Regions from separate parts of the Sutcliffiella horikoshii genome, predicted to be linked through region 3. Evidence: riboswitches for the same ligand, from Rfam matches in the RefSeq annotation. Region 3 holds a riboswitch; each other region holds the start of a gene.
The links. Region 3 has a riboswitch for S-adenosylmethionine ahead of K7887_RS14185 (sugar ABC transporter substrate-binding protein). Riboswitches for the same ligand answer to the same signal wherever they lie in the genome.

Region 1: it holds a riboswitch for S-adenosylmethionine, as region 3 does, so the genes downstream of both, K7887_RS07665 (O-acetylhomoserine aminocarboxypropyltransferase/cysteine synthase family protein) here and K7887_RS14185 (sugar ABC transporter substrate-binding protein) in region 3, are expected to answer to the same signal.
Region 2: it holds a riboswitch for S-adenosylmethionine, as region 3 does, so the genes downstream of both, K7887_RS21740 (iron-containing alcohol dehydrogenase family protein) here and K7887_RS14185 (sugar ABC transporter substrate-binding protein) in region 3, are expected to answer to the same signal.

Annotation. Positions count from the first base shown of each region.
Region 1 covers NZ_CP082918.1:1,490,894-1,497,883, reverse strand. Annotated here, with positions in the region: gene K7887_RS07675 (homoserine dehydrogenase) at 1-138, opposite strand, end outside; gene metX (homoserine O-acetyltransferase MetX) at 126-1,208, opposite strand; gene K7887_RS07665 (O-acetylhomoserine aminocarboxypropyltransferase/cysteine synthase family protein) at 1,225-2,544, opposite strand; SAM riboswitch class I at 2,616-2,729, opposite strand; gene K7887_RS07660 (ATP-dependent Clp protease ATP-binding subunit) at 3,051-5,183, shown strand; gene K7887_RS07655 (hypothetical protein) at 5,662-5,994, opposite strand; gene K7887_RS07650 (polysaccharide deacetylase family protein) at 6,074-6,985, opposite strand.
Region 2 covers NZ_CP082918.1:4,268,384-4,275,373, reverse strand. Annotated here, with positions in the region: gene K7887_RS21750 (DUF2238 domain-containing protein) at 1-282, opposite strand, end outside; gene K7887_RS21745 (EamA family transporter) at 464-1,336, shown strand; SAM riboswitch class I at 1,656-1,773, shown strand; gene K7887_RS21740 (iron-containing alcohol dehydrogenase family protein) at 1,833-2,948, shown strand; gene K7887_RS21735 (MetQ/NlpA family ABC transporter substrate-binding protein) at 2,945-3,757, shown strand; gene K7887_RS21730 (methionine ABC transporter ATP-binding protein) at 3,813-4,826, shown strand; gene K7887_RS21725 (methionine ABC transporter permease) at 4,823-5,488, shown strand; gene K7887_RS21720 (alpha-hydroxy-acid oxidizing protein) at 5,498-6,607, shown strand; gene K7887_RS21715 (hypothetical protein) at 6,751-6,990, opposite strand, start outside.
Region 3 covers NZ_CP082918.1:2,744,121-2,751,110, reverse strand. Annotated here, with positions in the region: gene efp (elongation factor P) at 1-388, shown strand, start outside; gene K7887_RS14195 (TolB-like translocation protein) at 1,031-2,278, opposite strand; gene K7887_RS14190 (glycoside hydrolase family 13 protein) at 2,507-4,177, shown strand; SAM riboswitch class I at 4,314-4,419, shown strand; gene K7887_RS14185 (sugar ABC transporter substrate-binding protein) at 4,522-5,634, shown strand; gene K7887_RS14180 (sugar ABC transporter ATP-binding protein) at 5,695-6,990, shown strand, end outside.

The sequences.
Region 1 (6,990 bases), 1.3 Mb from region 3:
ATTCTTAACAAGGATTGCCACTACCCTCACACTTTTCCCCAATACCTGTTCTAACCTCGTTTGGTGAGATTTAATGGAATGATGAACTCCTTTACCGACTGTACCAAATCCTAGGATTGCAATATTTAAATGAGACATTCTGTCACTTCCTTTTTCTCTAATATGTTTTTGACATGATGTCCCCATTTATCAAATTCCACAAGAAACCCGTCATGCCCGAACCTTGTTTCAACTTGTATATAGGCCGAATTTTTATTGCGTTTATTCAGTTCCTTAATAAACGCTTCTGCTAAAGGTGGAGGATAAAGAAGGTCGCCAGAAAAACTGACCATACAAACTTTTGCCTCCACTTTCTCCAGCGCATGTTGCCACCCTCCTCTTTTAAACCCGAGATCATATTGATCCATTGCCTGAAGGAGAATAAGATAGCTGTTTGCATCAAACCGTTTGGAAAATTTCTGGCCCTGATATTTCAAATAGGAGTCAACCTGATATTCTATATCTACACTTTCTTTCTTTTCCCTGTTAAAACGGTCATTAAATAGGCTTTCCGAGCGGTAGGTGACCACCCCCACCATTCTCGCTATCTCCATCCCTTTAATGATAGTCCCTTCAGAATAGTTTCCGTTATCCCACAGAGGATCTGATTTAATCGCATGCCTGCCTATTGAATTGTATGCTAGGGCATAATCTGTAAAATATGGTGTCACCGCCATTGGAATGAGAATTTCTGTGAAGTTTGGATACAAATGTCCCCATTCAAGCACCTGCATTCCACCAAGCGATCCCCCGATAATTGCCTTTACTCGGTCAATTCCTAACTTTCGCAAGGCTTTATATTGGGAGTGCACCATGTCCCTGATGGTGATGGCAGGAAAGGCTGCGCCGTATTTTCTACCAGTTTCAGTGTCAATACTCGTTGGTCCCGTACTACCATTGCATCCACCAAGTACATTCATTGTTATAACTTGATACCTGTTCGTGTCGATATAAAGATCTGGTCCGATAAATTTATTCCACCAACCAGGGTTTTCTTTTGAACCGACAGTAGCTTGATTTCCCGATAGAGCATGGCACACCACAATCACTTCACCCGATGGATTTCCTTTTCGTTCATATGCTATCTCCACATTAGGGAGTTTTTTTCCGTTTTCTAAAAGCAGCGTTCCGATCGATACCTTTTTGGTATGTTCCGTTTGACAGCTCACAAAATCCCACTCATTTCTATATGTTTTGACTGACTGCAGCTTGTTTGGACTTTCCAGTAGCCACGAATAGTGCCTGATCTAAATCATTCTGCAGATCCTTTAGCGACTCAATTCCGACAGATAAGCGAATCAGATCTTCTGTCACACCGGATTTAATTAAATCGTCACCTGTTAGCTGCTGATGTGTGGTGGAAGCGGGGTGAATAATTAAAGATTTTGCATCTCCGACATTTGCCACATGAGACCAGAGTTTAATGCTGTCAATCGCCTTTCTCCCTGCATCTCTTCCACCTTTAATTCCAAAGTTTACAATGGAACCATTGCCTCTACCCAAATATTTTCTCGCAAGAGTATGTGCCGGGTGATCTGGCAGTCCAGGATAGGAAACCCATTCCACTGCAGGGTGATCTTGTAGGTATTTCGCTAATTCCAGGGCATTCTCGTTATGCTTTTCTACTCGTAAGTGCAAGGTTTCAAGTCCCTGTAAAAGTAAAAATGCATTTTGAGGACTCAAGCATGCGCCAAAATCTCTTAGAAGTTGCACTCTTAGCTTCACAGCAAATGCCAGATTCCCAAAAGTCTGTGCATATTTAATTCCGTTATAGCTTGCATCCGGCTCCGTAAATCCAGGGAAGTTCGGATGGTCCCAGTTAAAGTTCCCACCGTCCACTACTACTCCGCCAATGGTTGTTCCATGGCCACCTATCCATTTCGTTGCAGAATGGACAACGATGTCCGCTCCCCACTTGATAGGATTGCAAAGGTAAGGGGAAGCAAAGGTATTGTCAATGATCAATGGGATAGAGTTATCGTGAGCCACCTTTGCTACCGCCTCTACATCCAGTACGCGTAAGCTTGGGTTTCCAATGATTTCTCCGAATATCGCCTTCGTTTTAGGTGTAATTGCGTTGCGGAAATTTTCCGGGTCTGTTGCATCTACAAACTTTACCTTAATTCCGTACTTTGGAAGTGTTACAGCAAAGAGATTATAAGTTCCGCCATATAAGTTTTCTGCAGCAACAATTTCATCTCCGGCATGGGCAATGTTCAAAATCGCAAAAGCAATGGCTGACATTCCTGAGCTTGTCGCAACAGCTGCTGCCCCTCCTTCCAAGAGAGCAAGTCTTTTTTCCAGCACATCTACAGTTGGATTCATGATTCTCGTGTATATATTGCCAAATTCATTTAACGCAAAAAGATTTTGAGCATGGTCGGTGTTGTCGAAAACATAGGAAGTTGTTTGATAAATAGGTACGGCCCTTGAACCTGTCGTCGGGTCTGGCGTTTGTCCTCCGTGCAATAATACTGTTTCCACATCATAGTTTGGTTTTGTCATCCTACATTCCTCCATTTTTCTATTTTCCACAAAATAAAAACCCCTTCCTAAGAAGAGGTTTAACATTCCTCCTCTTATCTCTCAGGCTACATTGCCTGCAGGAATTAGCACCAACTCAAGAAAATAAATTCTTGAAGGTTGCCGGACTTCATCGGGCCTGATCCCTCAGTCACTCTGGATAAGAGTTATTTAGTTGGTTAATACGTTAAAACATAATAGTTATATAATCTACGATATTTCTAAGGAGAAATAATTATTACTAAAACTTTTTGCAATTATAGCAACTGTAACGCAATAAAGTCAATACAATATTCTGAACTTTTCAACATAACTTTTGTATTCCACTAATTTCCTGTAAGCATACTACTTGAAAGTCAAAAAAGGTCAAAGTATAATAACCTTACAACCTTTAAAGGTCAAAATAAGTCAAACTTTTATCAAAGGTGAAATGTTTCCCTTGCAAAATAAGGGGTCATATCACAACAATATTAGGAGGTAGCATGATGATGAAATGTCAAAAATGTGAAGTAAATAACGCAACGATTCAATTTAAATTTCGTTCAAATAACGAGCAGACACAACTTGTCTTATGCTCTTCCTGCTTTGAAGAAGTAAGAGCACAAATGACATCACCGACGCCCACTAGTTTTTTCTCTGACTTTCCTTTTGGGAATGGCTCGTCTAATGATGAAGGCCATGTAAACGGGACGGCTCAAAACCAATCACTAGGAAGCAAAAAAGGTGGAAGCATTCTTGATGAGCTAGGTAAAAATATAACCAACATTGCCAAAACAGGTCTCATTGATCCTGTCATTGGCCGTGATAAAGAAATTAAACGTGTGATTGAAATTTTAAATAGGCGAAATAAAAACAACCCTGTCCTGATCGGGGAACCAGGTGTAGGTAAAACTGCCATAGTGGAAGGGTTAGCCTTGAAAATTGTAGAAGGCGATGTTCCTTCAAAATTAAAAAACAAGGAAATATATTTGTTGGATGTAGCTTCCCTTGTCGCTAACACAGGAATTCGCGGTCAATTTGAAGAGCGTCTTAAACAAGTAATTACAGAGTTGCAAAAAAGAAAAAATGTCATTCTTTTTGTAGATGAGCTACACCTTATTGTCGGTGCTGGTTCTGCTGAAGGCTCAATGGATGCAGGAAACATTTTAAAACCTGCTTTGGCAAGAGGCGAACTCCAATTGGTCGGGGCAACAACATTGAAAGAATACCGCCAAATTGAAAAAGATGCGGCACTTGAACGCCGCTTCCAACCGGTTACCGTCAAAGAGCCGTCTACGGATGAGGCATTAAAAATTATTAAAGGCATTCAATCAAAATATGAAGATTACCACCAGGTTACCTATTCAGATGATGCCATCAAAGCTTGCGTAGAGCTTTCACACCGCTACATCCAAGATCGCTTCTTACCAGACAAAGCGATTGATCTTTTAGATGAAGCAGGATCAAGAAAAAATCTAACGTTAAATACGATTGATTTGGAGCAAATTGATGCTCGTCTGACTCAAATTGAAGAAGAAAAGAAGGCAGCTTTATCGAAAGAGGATTACGAAACAGCTGCCAAGTTAAGAGACGAAGAGGAAAAGCTTGAAGAAAAAAGAAACTCCAACGATCAAGCGGATTACGAGCGCGGTCAAGTGACATTGGAAGACATCCAAGTCATCATGGAAGAGATGTCAGGAATTCCAATTGGTAAATTGCAAGTTGATGAACAGGCAAAACTCAAAAACCTTGCAACAAACTTGAACCAAAAAGTCATTGGACAAGAAGAAGCTGTCAATAAAATTACAAAAGCGATCCGCAGAAGCCGTGCTGGCTTGAAAAGAAAAGAGCGTCCAATCGGTGCTTTCTTATTCGTTGGACCTACAGGGGTAGGGAAAACCGAATTGACCAAATCACTGGCTGAAGAGCTCTTTGGAACGAAAGATGCTTACATCAGATTTGATATGAGTGAATATATGGAGAAACACGCAGTTTCCAAGCTGATAGGCTCCCCTCCTGGCTATGTTGGTCACGAGGAAGCGGGGCAACTAACAGAAAAAGTTCGCCGAAATCCTTACAGCATTATTCTGCTTGATGAGATGGAAAAAGCTCATCCGGACGTTCTACACCTGTTCTTACAAGTGATGGAGGATGGACGACTTACCGACAGCCAAGGCAGAACCGTAAGTTTCAAGGATACGGTTATCATCATGACAAGTAACGCAGGTGTGACGGATAAGAAGATTTCTGTAGGCTTTGAAAAACAGGCCACGCCTGAAACGGGTTCTGTTATCGAAAGCTTATCGAATTACTTTAAACCTGAATTTTTAAACCGTTTTGACAGTATCATCGAGTTCTCACAGCTTCAAAAAGATCACCTGTTGGCAATTGTCGACATTATGGTCGATGAATTATCTGAAATGCTCAGCCAAGAACGTGATTGTGAACTTACCATTTCAGATGTTGCAAAAGAAAAGTTGATAGAGCTTGGATATAACCCGGCGTTTGGTGCAAGACCATTGCGCAGAATCATCCAAGAGCATATTGAAGATCCAATTACAGACCTATTATTGGATGGCGATACTTTTGCGAAAATCGATGTAGATGTAACAGATGACCAAATTGTCGTAAACGGCAAATAATCAAAAAAGACTGTCCGAACCGGGCAGTCTTTTTTTGATTGATAAGAAAGTATATAAAATACTGTTGATTTCCGTTCCAGGCGCTTCGCTTGCCTGCGGGCGGTCCGTGAGCCTCCTCAGGCTTCGCCTTCCGGGGTCTCACATGTCCCTTCCTCCCGCGGGCGTCTGCGCGCCTTCCACTTCAATCAACAAGGTGACTTCATTCATCTAAGGGTTTTAAAACAGCACCTAACCTAGTTAACTGAATAAGCATTTAGGTATCGTTTACGAAATTTCAAGCTGTGGATTGGAGCAAATGGCGGAGACTCCAGCGGGGGAGTAACGGTAGGTTGAGACCCCGCAACGAAGTGAGGAGGCTCAAGCGCCGTCCCGCGGAAAGCGAAGCCATTTGCGGAAAGGAACAGCGGTGCCTAACCACTAACTAATGTTTAATGCTATAAACGGACAATGGCTTTTGTTCGGTGCTCTCAAAATTCACCTAAATATCAAGTTCTCTGTTTAGGTCCAGTCCTAGTCCTCTTCTGTAAATACGAAAACCCCTGCTTTTGAATTCAGGAATATAAAACTTCATCTTTGAATGCCCTGCACTGCCGATAAAAATCAAATTGTACCTTGTGAAGCCTTGCAGGGTCAACAAACTAAACGTTTCCTGAAAATCATTGTCCGGATCTATTATTACATCCACTATCTCCTGCTGGATGATTTTTTCATTCATAATGGAATTGGCGTTCTCCACTTTCGTTTTCGATTGACACGCCGAAACATTAAAAAGCAAGACAATGGAAAATACTACATGAAACATACAAGCCACGATACTAACCTCCCACTCTTATCGTGACCCACAGCCTCATCAATATGTGATTTCCACCCATTTGTTACAAAACTGTAATCTACTCTAAATCATATTCATTTAAATGGACAAAACTAAAACCCTGTTCCAATAAAGCCAGTACTGCATCTTTTACTCCTTCTGCTGTTTCACTTTGTGGTTGGTTCATATGTAGAATGACGATGGAACCTGGTTGTGCTTTTAACATTTCCTGCGATACTTCCTCCTTTGTAAAAGTTGCGCCACCATCCCCAATGACATCAAAGTTTACTACTTGTACACCTAAGTCTTCCGCAATTTGAACGGCTGTGTCATCATAAAATGCTGTACCGGATCGGAAATATTGCGGGATTTCTCCTGTTATCTCAAATATTTTCATTTGATTTTCCATTATTTCTTCCACTATTTCTTCTTGAGAAGAAGTACTTGAAATTCCCCATGCACTTCGAGGCATGACAGAAAGCGGCTTATGTTCTGTTCCATGATTTTGTATAGTAAAGAGAGGGTTTGCTGCAAGCTCTACAAATGCCTCATATTGTTCATCGATCCACCTTGCATTGACAAAGAGATCCGCTTTTATGTTGTTTTCCACTAGAAAGCTTATTAATTCTTCATCATATCCGCTTCCATTTTCACCGCCGCAAGCATCCAAAGTAAGAGCTATCACTTTTTCCTCCGTATTTAGTCGTGTTTTAACTCCGGTTACATACTCAGAAAATTGCGACGAATCACTATAGACTTGTCCATTCACTTCTAATGCGAGATCCTCCAACTCCTGTTTTTGATTGTTCTTCTCTGTGGTTTCACTGTCTGGATTTTCACTTATTTCCTCTGCTGACACTTCTTTTTGTGGTTCTTCTTGAACCGTGTTGCTCTCATTATCATTCTGTTCGGTTACACTCGTGTTCACATTTGATGTACAGCCCATTGTAACCATCAGAATAAACATAAAGACCAATGACTTTTTCCCCATATATT
Region 2 (6,990 bases), 1.5 Mb from region 3:
AAAATAGTCTCTAATCCATGAAAAGAGAGGGACTTTGGAATAAGAATAATGCCCTCCTATAAACGTTAAAATGACTAGAAGGGTAATGATGAAATAGGAAACAGTGGTAAGGCGAAACTTATTGTATGTTGATATTAAAAATATTAAGACTAATACTGAAGGTAAAACCTCCACCAACAAAATCATATAACCTTCTACAGGTTTAATTAGGGACCAAATAAGAACGAGTATAACCACAAATGAGAAAAAAAAATGTATCGAACTTGCTTTTTTACCTAACACTCAAATCATCTCTCCATCAGAAAACAAGATGGATATAGTATTTGCTAAAATTAAAAAAATATAGAAAGAGGTATGGTTGCTGGTTTCTGAAAAAAGATAGGCAAAAATTAAGTTATAAATCCTTTACTAAGAGGTATTGTTATCTTTACGGGTTTTAAGAGGAATAAGTGGAGGTAACAGTATGCGTGTAGGTGGGTTTGGATTAGTAACTTTAGCAGCAATATTATGGGGCATTTCCGGAGGACTCGGCGGATTTTTAATGGATAAAGGTTGGGACCCCCTGGTCATCTCCTTTTATAGGGGAACAGTAGGTTTATTATGTATTCTTATTTGGTTCTTGTTCCAGCCTACCCGGTGGAATAAGCCGCTGCTGTTCTGGTCCATTGTGGCAGGTGTTGGAGTAGCAGGGAATTTTATTTTTTACTTTGTCAGTATCTCAGAGGCCAGTATTGCGGTAGCGGCAACATTGATGTATACTGCGCCAGTTTTTGTCCTTCTTATCTCTTTTATACTTCGTCTTGAACAAGGGTCATTATTTAAATGGCTGGCTATTGGTTTGGTGATGGCTGGAGTGGTATTGCTGACAGAGGTTTACAGCATTGGCTCCGATAGTATCACGATGCTTGGACTTGGTGCAGGGTTAGGCGCGGGGTTATCGTATGCATTATTCATTTTTGGTTTTAAAAATGCCTCGCGCCACGGGCAACCGCAAGGAATTTTAACGATCGCATTTCTTGCCTTTACTATCATTACGATGTTTTTCACTGATCGGAGTGAAGCAGTTTCTCTTTTTAACTCACCGGACTTATTATGGATGATTCTTTTAGGGATATTGGGAGCAGGCTTGTCATTCTTCTTGTATGTAGTTGGTTTGAAACGAACATCGCCGACTTCAGCTTCCATTATTGCAATGGTGGAACCGGTCACTGCGTCCCTTTTTGGATTTATTGTTTTGAGTGAACTGCTTACAGCAACCCAGCTTGGAGGTATGGCAATCATCTTGGTGACAGTGACCATCTTAGGTGTGAAGCAGAGTAGAAAAAGTAACTCTTGAATAAAGAGGACAGGTTCCTCGACCCGTCTATACACTAAAGCATAGTTGCGTTTATGTTCCTGTCCTTCAATTTGATTTTTTAGACCTGTACCTCACTCATAAATGCATGAGTATTATCTTCTGTATATATTTAAAAAATACCATTCATGTTTCTGATTTTCCTATTTTCGTTACAGTATGTAGTTCATCGAAAATAATATTAAATAATACCAAGCCTTTCGTCTCCTGATTCTTTGTTGCTTTACCTCTTGACAGCATTAAAAATACAGACTATACTTACAATTAAATTTTAGAATTTTACTAATTTAATATGCAAATTCTCTTATCAAGAGAGGTGGAGGGACTGGCCCTATGATGCCCGGCAACCATTCTTATGTTTTTCGTAAGGAAAGGTGCTAATTCCAGCAAGACACGTGGAGTGTTTTGGAAGATGAGAGAGGACAGAGTATTTTTAAATACGTAAGCCTCTCTTTTTTATTAGGGAGGCTTTTTTATTTTGTCTACAATATGGGGGGGGAGGAACATTTCAATTCGAATTCAAGGAGCACCAAGCTTTTATAAATGCAAGGAGGATATACTGCAGGAATTGTCCGTGCTTTTAAAGGAAAGGGACATAGGTTCCTTGCTGATCATTCATGGAGAGAAGTCATTCCAGGCTATTAAACCGTATTGGCCGGAGCGTGAGGAGGCTAATGCGACGTATGTTGCTTACTCCGGTATCTGTTCAGAATCTGAAATAAAAAGATGTAAAGAGCTGGCAGAATCCTTACACGTCGATGCTGTCATTGGAATAGGCGGAGGGAAGGTCCTGGATCTTGCAAAGGCTGCAGGCCATGAGGCTAAAAAGGACGTCATCCTCATACCGACACTTGCCTCTACTTGTGCGGCTTGGACACCGTTAAGCGTCATATATGATGACGAGGGACGCTTCCAAACCTACACAGTCTTTCCCCGCAGTACCTATATGGTTCTAGTAGAACCGAGGGTGATCCTAGGAGCACCGTCAAGATATTTGAAAGCTGGAATTGGGGATACGCTTGCCAAATGGTATGAGGCGAATGCCATTGTGCATGGATTGGATTACATCCCGTTGCCTGTGGAGGTAGCACTGCATGCAGCAAAATTAAGTAGAAATCGATTATTAGAGGAGAGCCATCAAGCGCTGATAGATTGCGAGGCAGGTAATCTTTCCCCTTCTGTCCTCACCATTATCGAGGCGAATATTTTGCTGGGGGGAATGGTAGGTGGCTTTGGAGATGAGTATGGAAGAGTGGCGGGAGCACATTCGATCCATAATGCACTAACACATCTACCTGGCACAACGGAGCTGCTTCATGGAGAAAAGGTGGCATATGGGATACTCGTACAACTTGCACTGGAGGGGAACGAGGAAGAAATCAGCTCGCTGCTCCCTTTCTATAGGCAAATAGGATTGCCATCCTCTTGTGGGGACCTACATATTCAGGGGCGAGATGATATACATCTAATCGCTGAAAAGGCGCTTTTGCCTCACGAATCCATCCATTTTATGAAAAACAAATTTACGCAGCAGGATATTGTTGCTGCCATTGCAAAACTAGAAACATTACAAAAAGGAGAGAGAGAAGCATGAAAAAATTCGCAGTATTATGCATGAGCATTCTTTTATCATTGGTAGTCACCGCTTGTGGAGGAGAGCAAGGGGAGGGACAGGCGTTAAGTGAGGATAAGTTGAAAATAGGAGTGACCGCTGGCCCGCATGAACAGGTTTTAGAGAAGGTGAAGGAAGTAGCAGAAGAAGATGGGCTAGAGATTGAAATTGTCGTGTTCAATGAATATGTGATGCCTAATGTGGCTCTTGCAGAAAGAGAATTAGACGTAAATAGCTTTCAGCACAAACCATACCTAGATCAATTTAAAGAGGACCGGGGCTTAGATCTTGTGGAAATTGCCAATACCGTCAACTTTCCAATGGGAATGTACTCCGATTCCATTACCGACGTAAGCGAATTAAAGGATGGAGATAAAGTAGGGCTTCCAAATGATCCGACAAATGGAGCGCGTGCACTTATCCTTTTTGAACAAGCGGGATTAATCAAGCTTAAAGATGGCGCTGGGGTTGGAGCTACAGTAAAGGATGTGGAGGAGAACGAATTAAATCTTGAATTCGTGGAGCTTGAGGCAGCTCAAATCCCCCGTCAGCTAGATGAGTTGGCAGCTGCCGCCATCAACACAAACTTTGCAGTGGAACATGGACTTGTTCCAACCGAGGATTCGATCTTCATGGAGCCAGGTGATTCTCCTTGGGTGAACTTGCTCGCTGTTCGTACCGAAAACAAAGATGATCCGGTTTTAGACAAACTGATCAAGGCTTACCATTCAGACGAAGTAAAGCAATTTATTGAAGAAACGTTCGAAGGCTCTGTTTTGGCATCTTGGTAAAAAAAAGGAGCTGCTTACTATAGCGGCTCTTACTTCTTAGAGTAGGAGGAACATAATGATTAATCTAGTCCACTTAGAAAAGACCTTTAAAACAAAAAAAGGGAAGGTAGAAGCATTGCGAGATGTTTCCTTGGAGGTACAAAAAGGAGAGATTTATGGCGTGATCGGGTATAGCGGTGCTGGGAAAAGCACCTTGATCCGGTGTGTGAATCTCCTTGAGAGGCCTTCTAATGGGAAGGTCTTGATAGACGGAACTGATCTTACCTCCTTATCTTCGCAGAAGCTGCTACTTGCCCGAAGAAAAATTGGCATGATCTTTCAAGGCTTTAACCTATTAAAAACAGCGACTGTTTACGATAACATCGCCATCCCCCTTCGTTTAACTGGCTTGCCCAAGTCCCAAATTGATGAAAGGGTAACGAAGTATTTGTCTATTGTTGGGCTGAAGGATAAGACGGACGCCTTTCCCGGTCAACTTTCGGGAGGGCAAAAGCAAAGGGTTGCGATTGCACGTGCATTATCACATGAACCAGAAATTTTACTAAGTGATGAGGCGACAAGCGCCCTTGATCCGGACACAACAGAGTCCATTTTAGAGCTATTATTAAAGATCAACGAGGAGCTAGGAATCACGATCCTGCTCATCACGCATGAGATGCACGTTATCCAACGAATCTGCGACAGGGTGGCGGTCATGGAAAATGGGAAGATTATTGAGCAGGGAAAAACCGTGGATATTTTTACCCATCCAAAAGAAAAAACAACCAAGAAATTTGTCAATAGTCTGTTTAACCATCAGCTGACAGAAGAGGTTTTCCAATCTCTTCAAGGCACAGGGAAAATTGTGTCTTTCAAATATATAGGATCCTCTTCCAATGATCCCGCACTCGCGACCATCAGCAAAAAATTTGATGTGTATCCAAATATCCTTTCCGGGAATATCACCGAGCTTAAAGGAACACCTTTTGGAAGCCTGCTCGTGCACTTAAGGGGACCGGTGGAAGAGACAGAGAAATCCATTCAATATTTGAAAGACCAAGGGATCATCATTGAGGAGGTGGCAGGATGATTATCGAATTCTTTGATACATGGGGAAGTGATATTTGGGAGGCAATTATCCAAACCTTTCAAATGGTATCCATTTCTTTATCGATTTCCATTGTGATCGGATTGCCCCTTGGAGTTTTCCTTGTTTTGACAAGGCCAGGGAAAAGCCTTGAAAACAAATATCTACATGGTGTCTTGAACACCATCATCAATATCATCCGCTCTATTCCATTTATCATCCTGTTGTTCTTCATTCTGCCGTTCACAAAGTTCCTTGTTGGTACATCGATCGGTGTGCAGGGTGTGATTGTACCGCTTGTTGTATATACCGCACCTTACATTGCAAGGCTGATGGAATCCTCCATATTAGATGTGGATAAAGGTGTCATAGAGGCATATGAAGCGATGGGTATCAAGACAAAGGACATCATTTGGAGTGTCATGATCAGGGAAGCAAGATCCTCCATCGTCTTAGGCTTGACGATCGCAACGATTGGATTAATTGGGGCCACTGCGATGGCTGGCCTTGTCGGTGCTGGCGGATTGGGCGATTTAGCTTATAGATACGGGCACCTCCGCTATGAAGTGGATGTTATGTATGTGACGGTCATATTACTGATCATCCTCGTTCAAGGGCTACAGTCACTCGGAAATACGTTAGCATCAAAGCTTAAGAAAGATTAGGTGTGTGTGATGAATGTTTATCATTTTGAAGACCTGGAAAAAAAGGCCGAGAGTATCTTAGCTCCTCATCCTTTCACCTATGTAAGAAGTGGATCAGGGGATGAGGAAACCATGCAGGATAATGTGGCAGACCTGCGGAAGTGGAAAATCAGGCCAAGATTTCTTCAGGATGTCTCCAAGCGGGACCTATCCATCTCCCTATTTGGTAAAACCTACAAAACACCTTATTTTTTAGCTCCAATCGGCAATCTGGGCATTGTTCATCCAGAAGCGGAACTTGCTGTTTCCCGCGCAGCCAAGCAGGTAGGGATCCCCATTATTGCCAGCACCGTTTCGTCTTTTTCGATGGAGGAGATTGCTGCGGAGGCAGGGGATAGATGGTTTCAGCTATATTGCAGCAGTGACTGGCAAATCACGTTGAGCTTTGTTAAAAGAGCGGAGCAGGCAGGATATGAAGCAATCGTTCTTACAGTGGATATGCCGGCCCTTGGTTATAGAGCAGCAGATCTGACCAATCAATATGCCCCATTCAGACTAGGAGCGGCTTCTGGTAATTATTTTTCAGACCCAGTTTTCCAAAACAAATTGGCTTGTCCGCCAAGCCAAGATTTCCATAGCGCTATCGGTGAACAAGTGAAACACCTATTTGCACCTGGTTTCACATGGGAGGACGTCGCAACCTTGCGTAAAGCAACCACCCTTCCGATTCTTCTAAAAGGAATCCTGCATCCAGCAGATGCCAAAAAGGCTATGGAGTATAAAGTGGACGGACTGATTGTGTCCAACCACGGAGGAAGGCAGCTTGATGGATGCATCTCGTCCATCGCAGCCTTACCGGCGATTGTCGATGAAGTGCGGGGGCGCATTCCCGTCCTTTTTGATAGTGGTATCCGCAAAGGCGCCGATGTGGTGAAAGCCATGGCACTCGGGGCAGATGCGGTCCTTTTGGGAAGGCCGTATGTGTATGGCCTTGCCATTGATGGCGAAGAAGGAGTAAAGACAGTACTGGATAACTTCATATATGACCTTGATGCAACGGTGGCCACAGCGGGAATGCGTGCTGTATCTGAATTAAATCGTGATTTAGTTGTGAGGGATATAGATAGAAATTATATTTAACTCAGCAGGTATGGCCGTCATCTTGGTGACCATAACCATTATAAGTGTGAAGCAGAGTTGAAAAAGAAAAAAGTTAAAAAAGGGACGGCTTTTGCTATCAAAGCAGCAAACCGTCCCTGTTTGTGATTGGAACTTAGAAAGTATCATCGATCACATGTAACGACGACAAATTCCCCTGTTCTCATCGATATTGTTTGTGCTGGCGGGCCACTTACTCTTCTTTCGCAAAATACATCAAGTGTGGTTAGACCGCAAAAAATTCTAACATATTGGTCTCCTCTTAAGTTGACGTCTGGTAATCTTCTCGTTGGAGCCCCCAATATAGGCAAGCAAAACACGACACCAATCTCTCCGGGTCTTAAAATCTCTTCACTTGCTAGGGA
Region 3 (6,990 bases):
CGAAAAAGTAGCAAAAGCACAGATCGACAACCGCAAAATGCAGTACCTTTATGCAAACGGCGACATGCACGTATTCATGGACAACGAGTCCTATGACCAGTTGGAGCTTCCATCTGCTCAAATCGAATACGAATTGAAATTCTTGAAAGAAAACATGGAAGTTGCCATCATGATGTACCAAAGCGAGACGCTTGGAGTCGAGCTTCCAAATACAGTAGAACTAAAAGTAGCTGAAACAGAGCCAGGAATCAAAGGCGACACAGCTTCCGGCGGATCTAAGCCAGCAGTGATGGAAACTGGTGTAACAGTTAACGTACCGTTCTTCGTAAATGAAGGAGACGTATTGATCATCAATACAACTGATTCTTCTTACGTTTCAAGAGCTTGATTTGATTTTTTAAAAATAGGAGAAGTTCCCTTGTTGGTGGGGGAGCTTCTCCTTTTTGTTGTTGGGTGAGCGGGGGGGGAGTGTACGGTTTCCAATATAAGGATTCTATATGCCCGAACGGTAGGGAGAACGGTGTGAATTGTCTAATAGAAGGGTTCTATACGCCCGAACACCAGAGAAATCGTGGTGAAATGTCTAATAGAAGCGTTCTATACGCCCGAACGGCAACAAAATCCGAGTGAACTGTCCAATAGAAGGGTTCTATACGCCCGAACGGCAACAAAATCCGAATGAACTGTTCAATAGAAGGAAATAAAAGGAATCTCTCCACCCAAACAGCGAACAGATTCATGAAAACGGTCAAAGAGAAGCCCTCTCTACACCCGAACATCGAACAGATTCATGAAAACGGTCAAAGAGAAGCCCTCTCTACGCCCAAACAGCGAGCAAATTCATAAAAACGGTCAAAGAGAAGCCCTCTCTACGCCCAAACAGCGAGCAAATTCATAAAAACGCTCAAAGAGAAGCCCTCTCTACACCCGAACAGCAAACAAAATCATAAAAACGGTCAAAGAGAAGCCCTCTCTCCACCCAAACAGCAATCAAATTCACTCAAACTATCCAATACAATCTCACCCAACCTCAGTCCCCAAACCAAACCACATCAAACACATTCTCCACTACCATTCTACCGTCAGATCCATCCACCTTACTCATCCAAATATGCCTTCTTCCATCCGCATCCACCCGAACCCAAGCCATCAACTCAGAACCCTCTTTCAAAACCACAGGCTCACCATCAGAAGAACCCTCAGGCGTTTCCACAATCATAACAGCCTCTTTTTCCTTCAAACCTACCAAATACAAAGACGACTTAAATTTATCCTGATTCTCACCACTTGTTTCCCGACCACGCGCCACTACAATCTTCTCATCATCCACCCAATCAAAATCCACATCCGCAAACCCTTTAGGCGTATGCGTCTTTTTATAATTTGGGATAATGGTACTTGTCGTCAGTACTTTATTTTTAACTCCGCCACTGGTCATCCTGCCGCCACCCTGAATGGAGGCAAGGAGAGGCTTAGTCGGGGCCCACTTTATCCAGTTGGGATCAAGCAACATTTCCCCAAGTGGAATAAAAAGCTTGTTCTCTTTTACATAGACACTCAGCATATTGCTGTCAGCAGACCACGAAGCAGTTGGCGCAACCACCATTGATAAGCTTTTTCCGTCATGTGACCAGGAGAAATCATCTACATCTACTGCTAGAATGGATATGTCCTCGTATTTTAGAGGAGACGAAACCGTGTGAAGCGGTGTTACTTTTACATCCATCTCATGAGCTTCCTTTTCTATCCCCCAATGAACCTCGTAAAGTCTTGGGTGGCTCCAACCATCCGGAAACAAAGTCGCACTGGCAGAGGCAATTAAGTTGACACCTTCTGCATCCCAAGTGAAATTAGAAACACCACCTGTAAGCTGGTGAATGATCGGAGTTCCAGAAGCAAGTTCCACAACACAAAGTATGGAACCAGTCAGAAATCCAAATGAACGGTCAACGGGATTCCACTGTGGATCATGTCCCGCAATCTTTAGTTTGGTAGAACTCATTGTTTCGGTATTATATAACCAAATGTCATATTCTTCTAATTCTGATGGCGTATCCACCTGCTTGGCTTCATAAACAAGCCACTTGCCATCACTTGACCAACTGAATTTTCCCACTTCAATGTTCTCATGCAAGGGAACTTCCTTGGTACCATCAAACATCCATAAAGAATGGTACCTCGTAAAAGCCGCTTTTGGTTGTTCCGTGGTTGTAGCGTAACTAGATAGTGGGGAGAAAACAACGGATGCAGCCAATAGGCATATCAATAAATATTTCATGGTAAAATCCTCCTAAAATATTCCTACCCTTTAGTGTTACCAGCTACCACCATTTCATGAATAAAACAAAATCAGAATTTGAGTTGAAATTAGTGAAAAAGATGGTATAGTAAAGTAGTGGAATTATTCCAAGTTATATTTTTTTTGTAGATTTGTGCAAACGGTTACGCAAAATCGTGCAACCGTTATCATAGCAAAGAGCGTCGTTAATAAGGGAGTGTATCAAGATTGAAAAAGATATGGTGGAAAGAAGCAGTTGCCTATCAGGTATATCCTAGAAGTTTCATGGATTCCAATGGGGACGGTATTGGTGATTTACGAGGAGTTATTTCTAAATTAGATTATTTAAAAGATATGGGTATAGATGTTATTTGGATCTGTCCGATGTATAAGTCTCCGAATGTTGATAATGGCTATGACATCAGTGATTATCAAGATATCATGGAAGACTTCGGGAACATGGCGGATTTTGATGAGTTACTAGAAGAAGTGCATAACCGCGACATGAAGCTTATCATTGATTTGGTAATCAATCATACTTCTGATCAGCATGAGTGGTTCATTGAATCTGCATCTTCTAAAGACAATCCAAAACGTGATTGGTACATTTGGAAAGATGGAAAAGCTGGCAAAGAGCCGAACAACTGGGAAAGTATTTTCAATGGTCCTGCTTGGAAGTTGGACGAGAAGACTGGCCAGTATTACATGCACATCTTTGCAACAGAACAGCCTGACTTAAACTGGGAAAATAAAGATGTTCGCTTTGCGTTGTACGACATGATCAACTGGTGGTTGGACAAAGGAATTGACGGATTCCGTGTGGATGCTATTTCTCATATCAAAAAAGAGCCTGGATTCCCGGACTTGCCGAATCCAAAAGGTTTAGATTATGTTCCATCTTTTGACTACATGATGAATGTTGAAGGAATTCAAAAGCATCTTGAGGAATTGAAAGAGCAAACGTTTGCGCGTTACGACATCATGACGGTCGGGGAAGCAAATGGTGTGAAGCTGAACCAAGCAGATGAGTGGGTTGGCGAAGAGAACGGGAAGTTCAATATGATTTTCCAATTTGAACATCTTGGTCTTTGGGAAAAAGGAACAGAAGGCGGCGTAGACCTTCTTCAACTGAAGAAAACATTGACGAAATGGCAAAAAGGGTTGGAAGGGAATGGCTGGAATGCCTTATTCCTTGAAAACCATGACCAGGCTCGTTCTGTTTCTACATGGGGAAATGATAAAGAGTACCTAGTGGAAAGTGCGAAATCGCTTGGTGCATTGTATTTCTTAATGCAAGGAACTCCTTTCATCTACCAAGGTCAAGAACTTGGTATGACAAATGTGAAGTTTGACAGCATTAACGATTATGATGATGTTGGCATGAAAAACCTTTACGACATTGAGAGTGCCAAAGGGGAAGAGCATGCTCAAAAAGTGATGGAAATCATCTGGGCTAAAGGCCGTGACAACTCCCGTACTCCTATGCAGTGGAACGACGAGCCAAACGGAGGCTTCACCACTGGTACTCCATGGATGGGCGTGAATGAAAACTACAAAACCATCAATGTGGAAAAGCAATGGAATGACCCGAATTCCGTATTAAGCTTCTATCGCGACATGATCAAAATTCGTAAAGAAGAGGAAGTATTTGTCTATGGCGAATACAATCTGATTCTTGAAGATGACACACAAGTTTACGGTTATACAAGAACACTTGATAACAAAGTGGCGGTTGTATTATGTAACTTGAGTGAGGAAGAAGTAACAGTAGAGCTTGAAGATCTTGAGGTAGCTTCTGCAGACCTTCGTCTTCAAAACTATGAAGTTGCTGCACATGAAGGTGTGTCTGAATTGACATTAAAGCCTTATGAAACTCGTGTTTATGTAGTTGCGAAGTAATATATATGTTGGGAAAGTCTCACTTAAGGGTGGGGCTTTTTCTTTTTGACAAAAAAATTTCGAAAAAGTCATTGACACTTCCCCTTTAAGGCGGTAAAGTAATACTTAATTCTTTTAATAAACTAAATATTTCGATCTCTTATCAAGAGTGGCAGAGGGACTGGCCCTATGACGCCCAGCAACCGTTCCGTTTGGAATTGGTGCTAAATCCTGCAAAACAGTGATGTTTTGAAAGATAAGAGAGGGACAAGTCTTTTTGTTTTCAATTAGCGCTCAAACCTCTCTTTCTTGGAGAGGTTTTTTTATTTTATTAAAGCAATAAAGCAAAAAGGGGAGTAAAAAGAATGACTAAAAACATTTTTAAAAAAGGAATTGTGGCATTAACAACAGCGACTTTATTATTGACAGGTTGTAGTGGAGGAGGCGATTCTGCGGCGAGCAGTAAGCCGACTGGGCCGATTGAGAACGTACCAGAGAAGTTTGCTGATGGAGAAGGTGCAAAAATTAAGGTGATACGAAAGATTGGCGGAGATGATCATACGGCTCAATTTTTAGCTGGGGCTAAAGAGGAAGGGGAGTCACTAGGGTTTACAGTGGATGTGTTTACTGCAAATGGTGACAGTGCCAAATTTCATGATGCTATCAACCAGACGGTTAACCAAGATTATGACGGAGTGATTATTTCACACGGTGATGATTCGGCAACAGTGGGAGGGGTTCAGCAGCTTGTCGACAGCGGCAAAGAAGTGGTGACATTCGATTCCAACGGAGATTTAGCGAACATTGAAGGAGTTACACTAACTTCTCAAGATGATGAGGAGCTGGCAAAGTTGGCACTTGACCAACTCGTTAACGATTTCAATGGGGAAGCAAATGTGGTGTATCTGTGGGTTGACGGTTTCCCTCCGATGGTTCGACGTAACAATGTTTATAAGGAGACATTAGAAAACAATCCCGGACTGAATGAAGTGGAACGCTTTGGAGTTGCAGCGGCAGATACTTCCGTTCAAACACAGAACGCGGTTGCGGCAATGTTGAACAAGCACCCTAAAGGAAGCATTGATGCTATCTTTGCAACATGGGATGCATTCGCAGTAGGAGCGGCTCGTGCTTTAAAAGAGGCAGGTCGAGAAGAAATCAAGATATACGGAATCGATGTTTCCAATGCCGACCTTCAGGAAATCAGTACGGAAGGAAGCCCTTGGAAATACACAGCAGCTGTGGATCCGAAATTGATCGGTGCTGTAAATCTGCGTTTACTTGCTAAAAAGCTTGCAGGGGAAGAAACGCCGCAAACTTATGACTTGGAAGCTTCCTTAATCTCTCAAGAAGATTTAAAACAATCAAACGAAGCGGTAAACATGGGCAACCTTTCATCAGTCGTGGAGGGCTGGGGTGAATCTGACTCCTTCTTAGAAGAGTGGATGAACACATTGAAAGAGCATTACAAAAAATAATAGACGGCACTCTCTTCATCAGGAGAGAGTGTTTGTATTTTTGAAGAGAGGGGGAGCAGAATGACAAACACAACACTTGAAATGAAAGATATATCCATCGAATTCCCTGGGGTAAAGGCTCTTGACCAAGTAACATTTACCGCAAAACCCGGAAGTGTCCATGCTTTAATAGGAGCCAATGGTGCTGGGAAATCGACGTTGATGAAAGTACTGGCTGGAGCGTACGATCATTTTAGCGGGGAAATCAAACTCGGAGGAAATCCACTTTCTATTTCTAATCCAACTGACTCCCAACAGGCAGGCGTACAAATCGTTTATCAGGAAGTGGATGCAGCATTGATTCCGACACTGACGGTAGCGGAGAATATCATGCTTCAAGAGACGGTGCAGCACTCCGGAAGCAAGCAGTGGATTCGTTGGAGAAATGTACATAAGAAAGCGGCCGAACACTTGAAAAAATTGAATAGTAATATTTCTACCAAGCGTCTAGTAAGCTCGCTGACATTAGCAGAGAAGCAAATGGTCCTCTTGGCAAGAGCTATTTCAACAGATTGTAAGTTTTTGATTTTAGATGAACCAACAGCGCCTCTTAGCAACAGAGAGACAGAAAAACTGTTTTCTGTCATCAAAAGATTGAAAGAGGAAGGGGTAGGGGTCATCTTTATCTCCCATAGGATTCCTGAAATCGTGGAAATCTGTGATGAAATAACGATTATGAGAAATGGACAGGTAGTCAATCGGGACAACGTGGCAAACCTTACTCCTGAAAAGATAGTAGAGTGGATGCTAGGTCAGAAACTAGAACAGCAGTTTCCGGAACACAATCCAACCATAGGTGAGTCCCTGCTAGAAGTAGAAGGACTCAGCGACAACACTATAGTGAAAGATGTAAGTCTCCACGTAAAAGCTGGTGAAGTAGTGGGAATAGCCGGTCTTGTTGGAGCGGGGAAAACGGAGCTCTGCAAGGCATTGTTTGGGTCATCTAAAACGACAGGGACAATAAAAATCAAAGGAAATACAGTCAAAGTAAAAACACCCCATGTAGCAGTACAAAACGGGCTGGCATTTATTCCAGAGGAGCGGAGAAAGGAAGGTCTCATCCTCCACGAATCCGTGCAAACTAATTTGGTTTCCGCTAATCTCCATGCATTCACAAAGGCCCTGCATTTCCTTGATAACAAAGCACAGAAAAGCAAATCACAAGAGATCATCCAAGCACTGGGCATTAAAACGCCATCACCTGACACAAGTGTCCACACACTTTCAGGAGGAAATCAGCAAAAAATCGCCATAGGCAAATGGCTGGTCTCTGAAGCGGATATCTACATTTTTGATGAGCCAACAAAAGGGGTCGAT